One region of the Peribacillus sp. NJ11 genome, then DNA from elsewhere that is predicted to be linked to it. Evidence: predicted binding sites of a transcription regulator. Region 1 holds the regulator's gene; each other region holds the start of a gene.
What was found. The regulator Rex, encoded in region 1, represses fermentation and respiration genes when NADH is low (regulators of the CRP and FNR family bind a similar motif). The targets are predictions, from matches to a motif close to TTGTGAAATATTTCACAA.
Positions count from the first base shown of each region.

Region 1 (3,190 bases):
TTGCCCACCGCTTAAAGTGGAAATTGGGGTAGAATAGTCAAAGTCAGCAAACTGAAGTCCATGCAATACGGAACGGATATCCGCTTCATATTGATAACCGCCCTTCTCTTTGAATGCTACCATCAAAGTGTCATATTCATTCAACACTTTTTGGTAAATTACTTCGTTTTCAAAGATGTCAGGTCTGGCCATATCGGCCTCAAGGCGACGCAGTTCTTTTTCTTGCTCTATAAGGTCCTTGAATACTGTCAGCATCTCATCCCAAATGGTAAGTTCGGATTCCAGTCCCGTATCCTGGGCCATATAGCCGATGGTGACGCCTTTTGGTTTGATTATTTCACCGCCATCATGGGAAATTTGCCCGGCTATGATTTTTAGCAGAGTGGATTTCCCGGCGCCATTACGGCCAACAAGTGCAATTCGATCTTTATTTTGAACTTCGAGCTTCATATTTGATAAAATAAGTTCAGCTCCATAATATTTCGATAGTTGATTGATTTGTAATAAAATCATAGATTTCACCTCAATTGATTATTGTTAGTGTAACTTATTTTAGTTATTATCGGCAACAGCTTGGTTCCAAGCTAAAACAAGCTGTTACATAAAGTGGAATAATAGTGTATGATTTAGGAGGGGTTACTTAAATGGGAGACTTAACGCATTTTAATGAGCAAGGCAGGGCCAAAATGGTTGATGTGAGTGCTAAGCCTGAAACAACCCGGACGGCTATAGCTCAATCGAGCATTTTATTGAACGATGAAATATATGAATTGGTCACGAACCAGAAAATGAAAAAGGGTGATGTACTGGCTGTTGCACAAGTTGCAGGAATAATGGCCAGCAAGAATACATCCAATATAATTCCGATGTGCCACCCCATTGCTCTGCAAGGGGTCAATATAGCCTTTGATTGGGAAAAGGAAGATCAAGGATATAGGCTTAGGATTGAAACGGAAGCTAAGACAAAAGGGAGTACAGGTGTGGAAATGGAAGCGTTAACAGCTGCATCCGTGACTGCCTTGACTGTTTATGACATGTGTAAGGCCATTGATAAGGGAATGGTAATCGGGCCTACATTCTTAGTGGAGAAAACAGGCGGAGTTTCTAGCAACGATTATAAAAGACAAGTAAAACAAACAGATAGAGATTAAGTTGAAAAGCATGTGTGAAGGCGGGGAAGAATGATGAACCATGACCCAAAGATACCGCAGGCAACAGCCAAAAGGTTGCCATTGTATTATCGATTTTTAAAAAACTTACATTCCTCAGGCAAACAAAGAGTTTCCTCGGCAGAGCTAAGCGAAGCCGTAAAAGTGGATTCTGCTACCATTCGCCGTGATTTTTCCTACTTTGGCGCGCTTGGGAAAAAAGGCTACGGCTACAATGTCAATTATTTATTATCCTTCTTTAGAAAAACACTAGATCAGGATGAATTGACAAAAGTCGCTTTAATCGGGGTAGGAAATTTAGGGACCGCTTTTTTAAATTACAATTTCATGAAAAATAATAATACGAAGATTGAAATGGCATTCGAAGTCTCTGAAGATAAGGTCGGCAAGCAAATAGCTGATGTGCCAATCTACCATATGGATCAGATCGATACACTATTGCAGGAAAATAATATTACTGCGGCTATTTTGACAGTGCCTGCCCAGGTAGCCCAGACGATAACCGATCGTCTAGTCAAAGCCGATATAAAAGGAATATTGAATTTCACACCTGCACGGCTGACAGTACCTCCATCCATAAGGGTTCATCACATTGACCTGGCTGTGGAGCTTCAGTCGCTCATCTATTTTCTGAAACATTATCCTGTAATGGAAGAAGCTGCATTGGAGGAATGAAAAAAACGCTGCATTATAGCAGCGTTTTTTATTTTTTCTTATTTTTTTGGGCGGCTTTAATCTTAAAGTGAAGCATGATCATGCGTAATCCCGATCCAAAGTCCAGGGTCGCGATCAGTACAAGTATGTAGGCAAAGATTCCCCATCCTGTAGAACTGACGGTTTGAATCGCGATAGCGGTAAAAAGAGCTCCTAAGCCTGCATAGATGATGCCCATGAATAATGGTGATTGACGTTTCATAATAAACCTCCGATGAATGCCTGTGCAGTATCTATCATCTTCTCAATATCTTTCCGATATACCACTTGAAGGATGATAACAAGCGTATTCATCGCAACATGAGCGCTAATGGACACGAGGATGCGGCCCGTTTTCGCATAAAGGAAAGCAAAGGTGAAGCCCATTGCCGAATATAAAAGAAGATGTTCCAATTCACCATGCGCCAAGCCGAAAATAACTGAACTGAGTAAAGCTGAAATAAAGAAGTTAAAGCGTTTATGAAGTGATCCGAAAATGATTTTCCGGAAAATGATTTCTTCCAATATAGGTCCAATTACTGAAGTGACGAAAATGACCATGGGGACTTGGTAAATGAGTGAAATGAGCTGCTGCGTATTTTCAGATTCAGGCTCCACCCCAAGCATCTGTTCAATGCTCCCGGCAATGCTTTGCGCAAAAAGAGCCATGAACACTCCTGCTATTGCCCATAATATGGACATGGGAATAGAATCTTGATTCCTTGTGCCCACCTTTTCCCTCATATCTTTTCTTATTAAAAAAAGAATCAAGGATAGAGCAACGAGAAAGCTGAATACGATCCAGTATGCTGCAGACTTCACTTGGAGTTCATCAGCAGGCATTCCAATTGAAGACCCGATCAACATGAAAATGGGTACCCCAACGATACTGGATAATTGCATGGCAATGTAAGTGATGATGACGAACCAATATTCTTTTTTCAAAAATGAAAACTCCTTTTATTTTGTCACCCATTTCGCTTAGAACGTTCCAAATATGGGGACAATCAATAAACGCATACTTCAAAATGGTATCAAATATTGAAGCATAACACCACTTAAAGGTACCCCTAATCAAACATTTCAGTCACTTTGTTAAAAGAATCATTATGCTAAAGTAGTATACCCGTAATTTATCAGAAATTAATAAAAAATTTTCGATAAGATACTTGCAAAAAAGGCTCGGTTTATTTAATATTATAAATGTGTTAGCACTCGATGATGAAGAGTGCTAATAATCATGAAACAAATTATCAAGAGAATATGAGGAGGTTGTTTCACTTGTTAAAACCATTAGGTGATCGCGTTATTATTGAACTAGTTCAATC
Region 1 is NZ_JAUCFO010000001.1:810,751-813,940, reverse strand. It holds gene QUF86_RS03885 (ABC transporter ATP-binding protein) at 1-513, opposite strand, end outside; gene moaC (cyclic pyranopterin monophosphate synthase MoaC) at 645-1,151, shown strand; gene QUF86_RS03875 (redox-sensing transcriptional repressor Rex) at 1,182-1,844, shown strand; gene QUF86_RS03870 (YdiK family protein) at 1,873-2,085, opposite strand; gene QUF86_RS03865 (CPBP family intramembrane glutamic endopeptidase) at 2,082-2,807, opposite strand; gene groES (co-chaperone GroES) at 3,144-3,190, shown strand, end outside.

Region 2 (3,190 bases), 4.0 Mb from region 1:
CTGCTTCTTGTGTCGCTTTTCCATATCCCTTAATTCTAACCATTCTACCAACTCCTATTCAGTTTATTGTCGCAAAAACAATTGATAATCTTATTCTTTAAGGCCATTTCACCTGCTTATAAAATGGGCCGGGTCCTACACAGTCAAATGGCATTGCACTCTGGTAATCTAAACTTTCCTTTTTCTTATTGAATGTCCTTAACAATAAATTATTCATTATTAGTTAGAAAATAACACTTTTTTGAATATATTAACATAATTTTACTATCCTTTTCAGTATTTTCTGATATTTTTTTTGACAATTTCGTTGCTTTTCATTAATAAAATAGCTTTTTTAAAAAAGAGTTTTTGTCGAAAAATCGATAAATCGTATAATTCGTAGATTAATTAGGAGTTTTCGATGATATATCTCCATTTTCGAAGATATATTCCCGATTTCGCAGATAAATGAAACTTAGCATTAAATATTATTCAATAAAAAAGGCGCCCAACCATCATCTTCGAGGTTGTGCGCCTTTTCCCTATCTATTTATTAATCCCATTACATCTCATACAATTTTATAGTCATCATAAGTAATTAATAACCTGCTCATAGAAACTGTCTCAGCACGAAGCTTATTCTTATCACGGCAATAAGCTATTATGGAACTATCAGGAAGTTTAGCAGTGCAATTCCATTTTCTGTATTTCTCACAATACCTGGAGGATATTTCAATAACTTCTCCACGGATCTTTAATATCCTGCGTTCTACCAAGGGCATCATCTCCAATTCGATAATATTATTTACCCTAAATCAGATAAAATATTCTTGGGTTTCATACTTGCATGGCAACTTAAAAGATTATGGACATTATAGTACAACAAACATACATGTGAAACTAAAGATGTCTATTTAGGATTGATCACGGTGTAATAGCTGCATGTAGCCGTCATTAATTACTTGGACAAGCTATAGTACAAGCCACCCCTTATAGTAAAGTGAATCACAATCGTTATCTTATATAAAAAAAGTTAAATGTCCCTAATAAACGGCGATATTTAAGGTATTAAAACCAGAATAATCTTAATATTTTTTTGGAATATTAAGATAAATCGCAAAATCCACCTACTAGCTCTTAATAATAACTATAAAATTATATTCCTATCACAAAAAATATATTTGAAATTAAGGGATTAGAGTCGTATGATTAGTAGTATCGGCGGAAAACACATAAAACAAAATAATTAAGTTTAAAAGGGGAATTAGATATGGTAGATGTAGTCTCAAAACCTGAACATGAAACATTTAATATTTCTGCAAACCAAGAACAATTGGATATCCTAGATCAGCTTTTAAAGCCTGAGGTTCAGGAATCCTTGAACACTTTAGTTGAGCAGTTACCAAAGCTGACTGAGTTAGTGAATATTTTAACAAAGTCTTATGAATTCGCTCAATCAGTAGCGACTGATGATGTTTTGAAAAATGATACGGTCAGCGCCATTTCGGAGATCGCAGGACCTGTAGTCGGTTCAGTGAAAGGGCTTGCGGCTAATGCCATCGAAGCTAAGGATCGTGCTGAAGTGAATAATGATGTGATTGGTCTTTTTGGTCTGTTAAGAATGATGAAAGATCCGCAAGCACAAAAACTTTTCCGTTTCGCCCAAGCTTTTCTTGAAGTCTCTTCAGAACGTAAAAACCAAAAATAATTTGATAAACTTTCAGTAAGAACGGGGGATTAACTATGTCAAAACAAATCGTCATCTTAGGTGCAGGTTATGCTGGATTACTATCTGCCTTATCCGTACGTGAATATTACAAGAAGGATGAAGTGCAGGTTACAGTGGTGAACCAATTTCCAACGCACCAAATCATCACCGAATTGCACCGTCTTGCAGGCGGATCCATTTCTGAACAAGCTGTTTCCATTCCTTTGGAAAAACTTTTCAAAGGAAAAGATATCGACCTTGCCATTTCCAAAGTGGAGTCTTTCTCAGTCGATAAAAAAGAAGTGAAGCTTTCCAATGGCTCCACTTTATCTTATGATGCCCTGGTTGTTGCTTTGGGAAGCCAAACAGGATTCTTCGGCATTCCGGGACTTGAGGAAAACAGCATGGTCTTGAAATCCGTAAATGATGCAAACAAGATTTACAAACATATCGAAGATCGCATCCGCGAATATGCACAAACGAATAATGAAGCCGACGCAACAATCGTAATCGGCGGCGGCGGCTTGACGGGCGTCGAGCTAATCGGTGAAATCGTGGATCATTTCCCTAAAATCGCCAAAAAGTTCGGAGTGGACTTCAAGGACTTGAAAATCAAGCTTGTGGAAGCTGGTCCAAAAATCCTTCCGGTCCTGCCTGATCACTTAATCGAACGTGCCATGACAAGCTTGGAAGCACGCGGCGTTGAATTCTTGACAGGTCTGCCTGTTACGGGTGTTAAAGGAAACCAAATCGAATTGAAAGATGGACAAACGATAACTGCCAATACGCTTGTTTGGACAGGCGGAGTCGCAGCTCTTCCTATCGTAGGCGAATCAGGCCTTGAAGTGGATCGCGGCAAAGCAACCGTTAATGAGTATTTGCAATCCAAATCCCATAATGACGTTTTCGTCGTCGGGGACAGTGCCGTTGCATTCCCTCCAGAAGGCGGCCGTCCATACGCTCCTACTGCACAAAATGCTTGGCAAATGGGTGAGCTTGTTGGATACAACCTATATGCAGCCTTTGAAGGCAAGAAACTTGAAGAATTTTCACCAGTAAACTCAGGTACACTTGCGAGCCTTGGCCGTAAGGATGCGGTGGCAACCGTTGGGGCCAATAACACTTCCCTTAAAGGTCTGCCGGCTACATTGATGAAAGAAGCAAGTAATGTTCGCTATCTATCACACATCAAAGCCCTATTCAGTTTGGCTTATTAATTTTAGATAAAGCAATCATGAATTATAAAGGACCATTCATCATTTGATGAATGGTCCTCTTTGTAATTAAAGGGCTACAATTTAAAATCAAATCTTAACTTGGTTGATGCTGAATCTAAGGAAAAATCCCTCTGGTAATTTTGCATTTGTCAAAATCCGGAGTTCTTTTATGCGTTTATCATTATAAGAGGAAACTTTCATCAATTCTTCATCCATATAAGCAGGATGAGTCATTATCTCTACGCTTTCCCCATCCATTACCCTTCCCTTCAGGTTTTGAAAGTAG
Region 2 is NZ_JAUCFO010000001.1:4,831,520-4,834,709, forward strand. It holds gene QUF86_RS23600 (SMI1/KNR4 family protein) at 1-43, opposite strand, end outside; gene QUF86_RS23605 (helical membrane plugin domain-containing protein) at 1,250-1,687, shown strand; gene QUF86_RS23610 (NAD(P)/FAD-dependent oxidoreductase) at 1,723-2,904, shown strand; gene chbG (chitin disaccharide deacetylase) at 2,992-3,190, opposite strand, start outside.
Region 2: a site for Rex is predicted at 973-990, ahead of QUF86_RS23605 (helical membrane plugin domain-containing protein). Genes of this name have one in related genera too.

Region 3 (3,190 bases), 1.3 Mb from region 1:
TGGCTCCAACAGTTGCCACCGCATCCTTACGGCCAAGGCTCGCAAGTGTACCTGAGTTTACAGGTGAAAATTCTTCGAGTTTCTTGCCTTCAAACGCTGCATATAGGTTGTATCCAACAAGCTCACCCATTTGCCAAGCATTTTGTGCAGTAGGAGCGTATGGACGTCCGCCTTCTGGAGGGAAAGCAAGGGCACTGTCCCCGACGACGAATACATCATTATGGGATTTGGATTGCAAATACTCATTGACGGCCGCTTTGCCGCGATCCACTTCAAGGCCTGATTCGCCTACGATAGGAAGGGCTGCAACTCCGCCTGTCCAAACAAGCGTATTGGCAACGATAGTTTGTCCATCTTTTAATTCGATTTGGTTTCCTTTAACACCCGTAACAGGCAGACCTGTCAAGAATTCAACGCCGCGTGCTTCCAAGCTTGTCATGGCACGTTCGATTAAGTGATCAGGCAGGACCGGAAGGATTTTTGGACCAGCTTCCACAAGCTTGATTTTCAAGTCCTTGAAGTCCACTCCGAACTTTTTGGCGATTTTAGGGAAATGATCCACGATTTCACCGATTAACTCGACGCCCGTCAAGCCGCCGCCGCCGATCACGATCGTTGCGTCCGCTTCATTATTCGTTTGTGCATATTCACGGATGCGATCTTCGATATGTTTGTAAATCTTGTTTGCATCATTTACGGATTTCAAGACCATGCTGTTTTCCTCAAGTCCCGGAATGCCGAAGAATCCTGTTTGGCTTCCCAAAGCAACAACCAGGGCATCATAAGATAAAGTGGAGCCATTGGAAAGCTTCACTTCTTTTTTATCGACTGAGAAAGACTCCACTTTTGAAATGGCAAGGTCGATATCTTTTCCTTTGAAAAGTTTTTCCAAAGGAATGGAAACAGCTTGTTCAGAAATGGATCCGCCTGCAAGACGGTGCAATTCGGTGATGATTTGGTGCGTCGGAAATTGGTTCACCACTGTAACCTGCACTTCATCCTTCTTGTAATATTCACGTACGGATAAGGCAGATAGTAATCCAGCATAACCTGCACCTAAGATGACGATTTGTTTTGACATAGTTAATCCCCCGTCCTTACTGATTGAAAGTTTATCAAATTATTTTTGGTTTTTACGTTCTGAAGAGACTTCAAGAAAAGCTTGGGCGAAACGGAAAAGCTTTTGCGCTTGCGGGTCTTTCATCATTCTTAACAGACCAAAAAGACCGATCACATCATTATTCACTTCGGCGCGATCCTTAGCTTCGATGGAAGTGGCCGCAAGCCCTTTCACTGAATCGACCACAGGTCCTGCGATCTCCGAAATGGCGCTGACCGTATCATTTTTCAAAACATCATCAGTCGTTACTGATTGAGCAAAATCATAAGACTTTGTTAAAATATTCACTATCTCAGTCAGCTTTGGTAACTGCTCAACTAAAGTGTTCAAGGATTCCTGAACCTCAGGCTTTAATAATTGGTCCAGTACATCTAATTGTTTTTGGCGGTCATTAAGTTGTTCAGTCTGTGATTGGGTAATCGTTTCTGACATATCCAATTCTCCTTTACAATAAGCATTTTGTTAATATAATTAGAAAAACTTGTAAAATATTGCACAAAGTGCAACACAAAAAAAATACTTTTAAAAATTAAATAAAAGCTATCCTTTAGTATATCCTTTTAGCTTCATGAAAACAGCTGATTTTTTAAAAATATCCATAAAATAAGCTTTTCCTTCATATTTAAAGGATCTAACCTAATGGAAGGTCTTATGTATGGCCTGGAATTTTTCACTAAAATGGACCATTTTGTAAAGTGTCTATCATCGTCGCCTGTCATACATATTTCCATCTTTATTTGCCATCCTAAATGATGGAGGTGAATATTGTGACTGATTCAGAATCTAAACTTGTAGAAGAGAATAATGATGAGAAGCATAATAAACTGGTTGGCAATATGGAATATACGAAAGCGCAACTATTGGAAGGCATGAATGGAATTTCTGAAGTTTACCTCAAAAACAGTGAGGAAGGCACATCGGAAACATCTGATAAATAATAATTTCGTAAGCACAGCGAACCAGTTATGCTTACTTAGTGTTGCTTATTTTTGTAAAAAAAACTCCTTAATCCTCACTATGCAGCTGTTCGGATATTCTGAAAGTTAACTCGACTTTATGGTGAATTGACTCTAGAAATTCTACTCTCCATCGCCCTAAAATGGACTCGGTGAATTAAATGATTAATCTATAAATAACTGTCGAATCTAATGGACTTCGCCAGCCAGCGAAGCTAAACCTAGATCAAAAACCAGTTCTATCAATTATATCTAATTGATAGAACTGGTTTTTTTATTTCATCATTCATCTTGTTCCGTTTTTGGCCTTCGAAAATCCAGCGGTTGGCTGATACTTTTTCACACAGTTCTATTTGAAAAGACTGTAGGAGAAAGGGAGCGGAAAACGTATCTTTCATAAAATAATTTCCGAACCTATGACCAAAGCAACACCTTCAACTCCTTGGGTTTTGATTGGAGAGGAAGGTGCGAGACTCCTGCGGGAAAAGCGCGTCTAGGGGAGACCCCGCAGGCGCAAGCCGAGGAGGCTCCCGGACCGCCCGCGGAAAGCGAGTGCCTGGATCGGAAATCAACGTCCAAATTGTATACAGTCTGAGGGTTCCGAATTCATTCGGATAAGAGCCATTCTTATTGGAACCCCATCAATTCCTTCACATGTTTACAATTTTCTTCGGAAGTGAGCATTTCCAAGAGCGTGAAGGCAACATCGAATGCTGTTGAAGGATTGTAGGATGTAATGATATTATCAGTGACGACAATCGGTTCATTAACGACAATCGCACCATAATCTTTTAGCTGACCCTGTCTCTTACTAGTCGGATGGTTGTACGTAGTGGCTTTTCTTCCATTCAATATCCCGCTTTTTCCTAATGGGAGAGAACCTACACAAATCGTTGCTATGATTTTGTTCTTATTGTGAAAATACTTTATAACATCAAGAAACCTCTGATCATATGCATCATCATAGAAACCGGCTTCTTCAAAGCCTCCTGGAATGGCCAAAGCATCGAAGTCATCAAGATTTACTTGATCGATGGTAAATTCGGGCTGCACGATGAAATTCCATGTGCATTTCAATTGTTCATGAAGTCCCACCGTAACTAGATCAGTGGTA
Region 3 is NZ_JAUCFO010000001.1:2,114,259-2,117,448, forward strand. It holds gene QUF86_RS10490 (NAD(P)/FAD-dependent oxidoreductase) at 1-1,081, opposite strand, end outside; gene QUF86_RS10495 (helical membrane plugin domain-containing protein) at 1,121-1,552, opposite strand; gene QUF86_RS10500 (hypothetical protein) at 1,888-2,058, shown strand; gene QUF86_RS10505 (DJ-1/PfpI family protein) at 2,704-3,190, opposite strand, start outside.
Region 3: a site for Rex is predicted at 1,602-1,619, ahead of QUF86_RS10495 (helical membrane plugin domain-containing protein). Genes of this name have one in related genera too.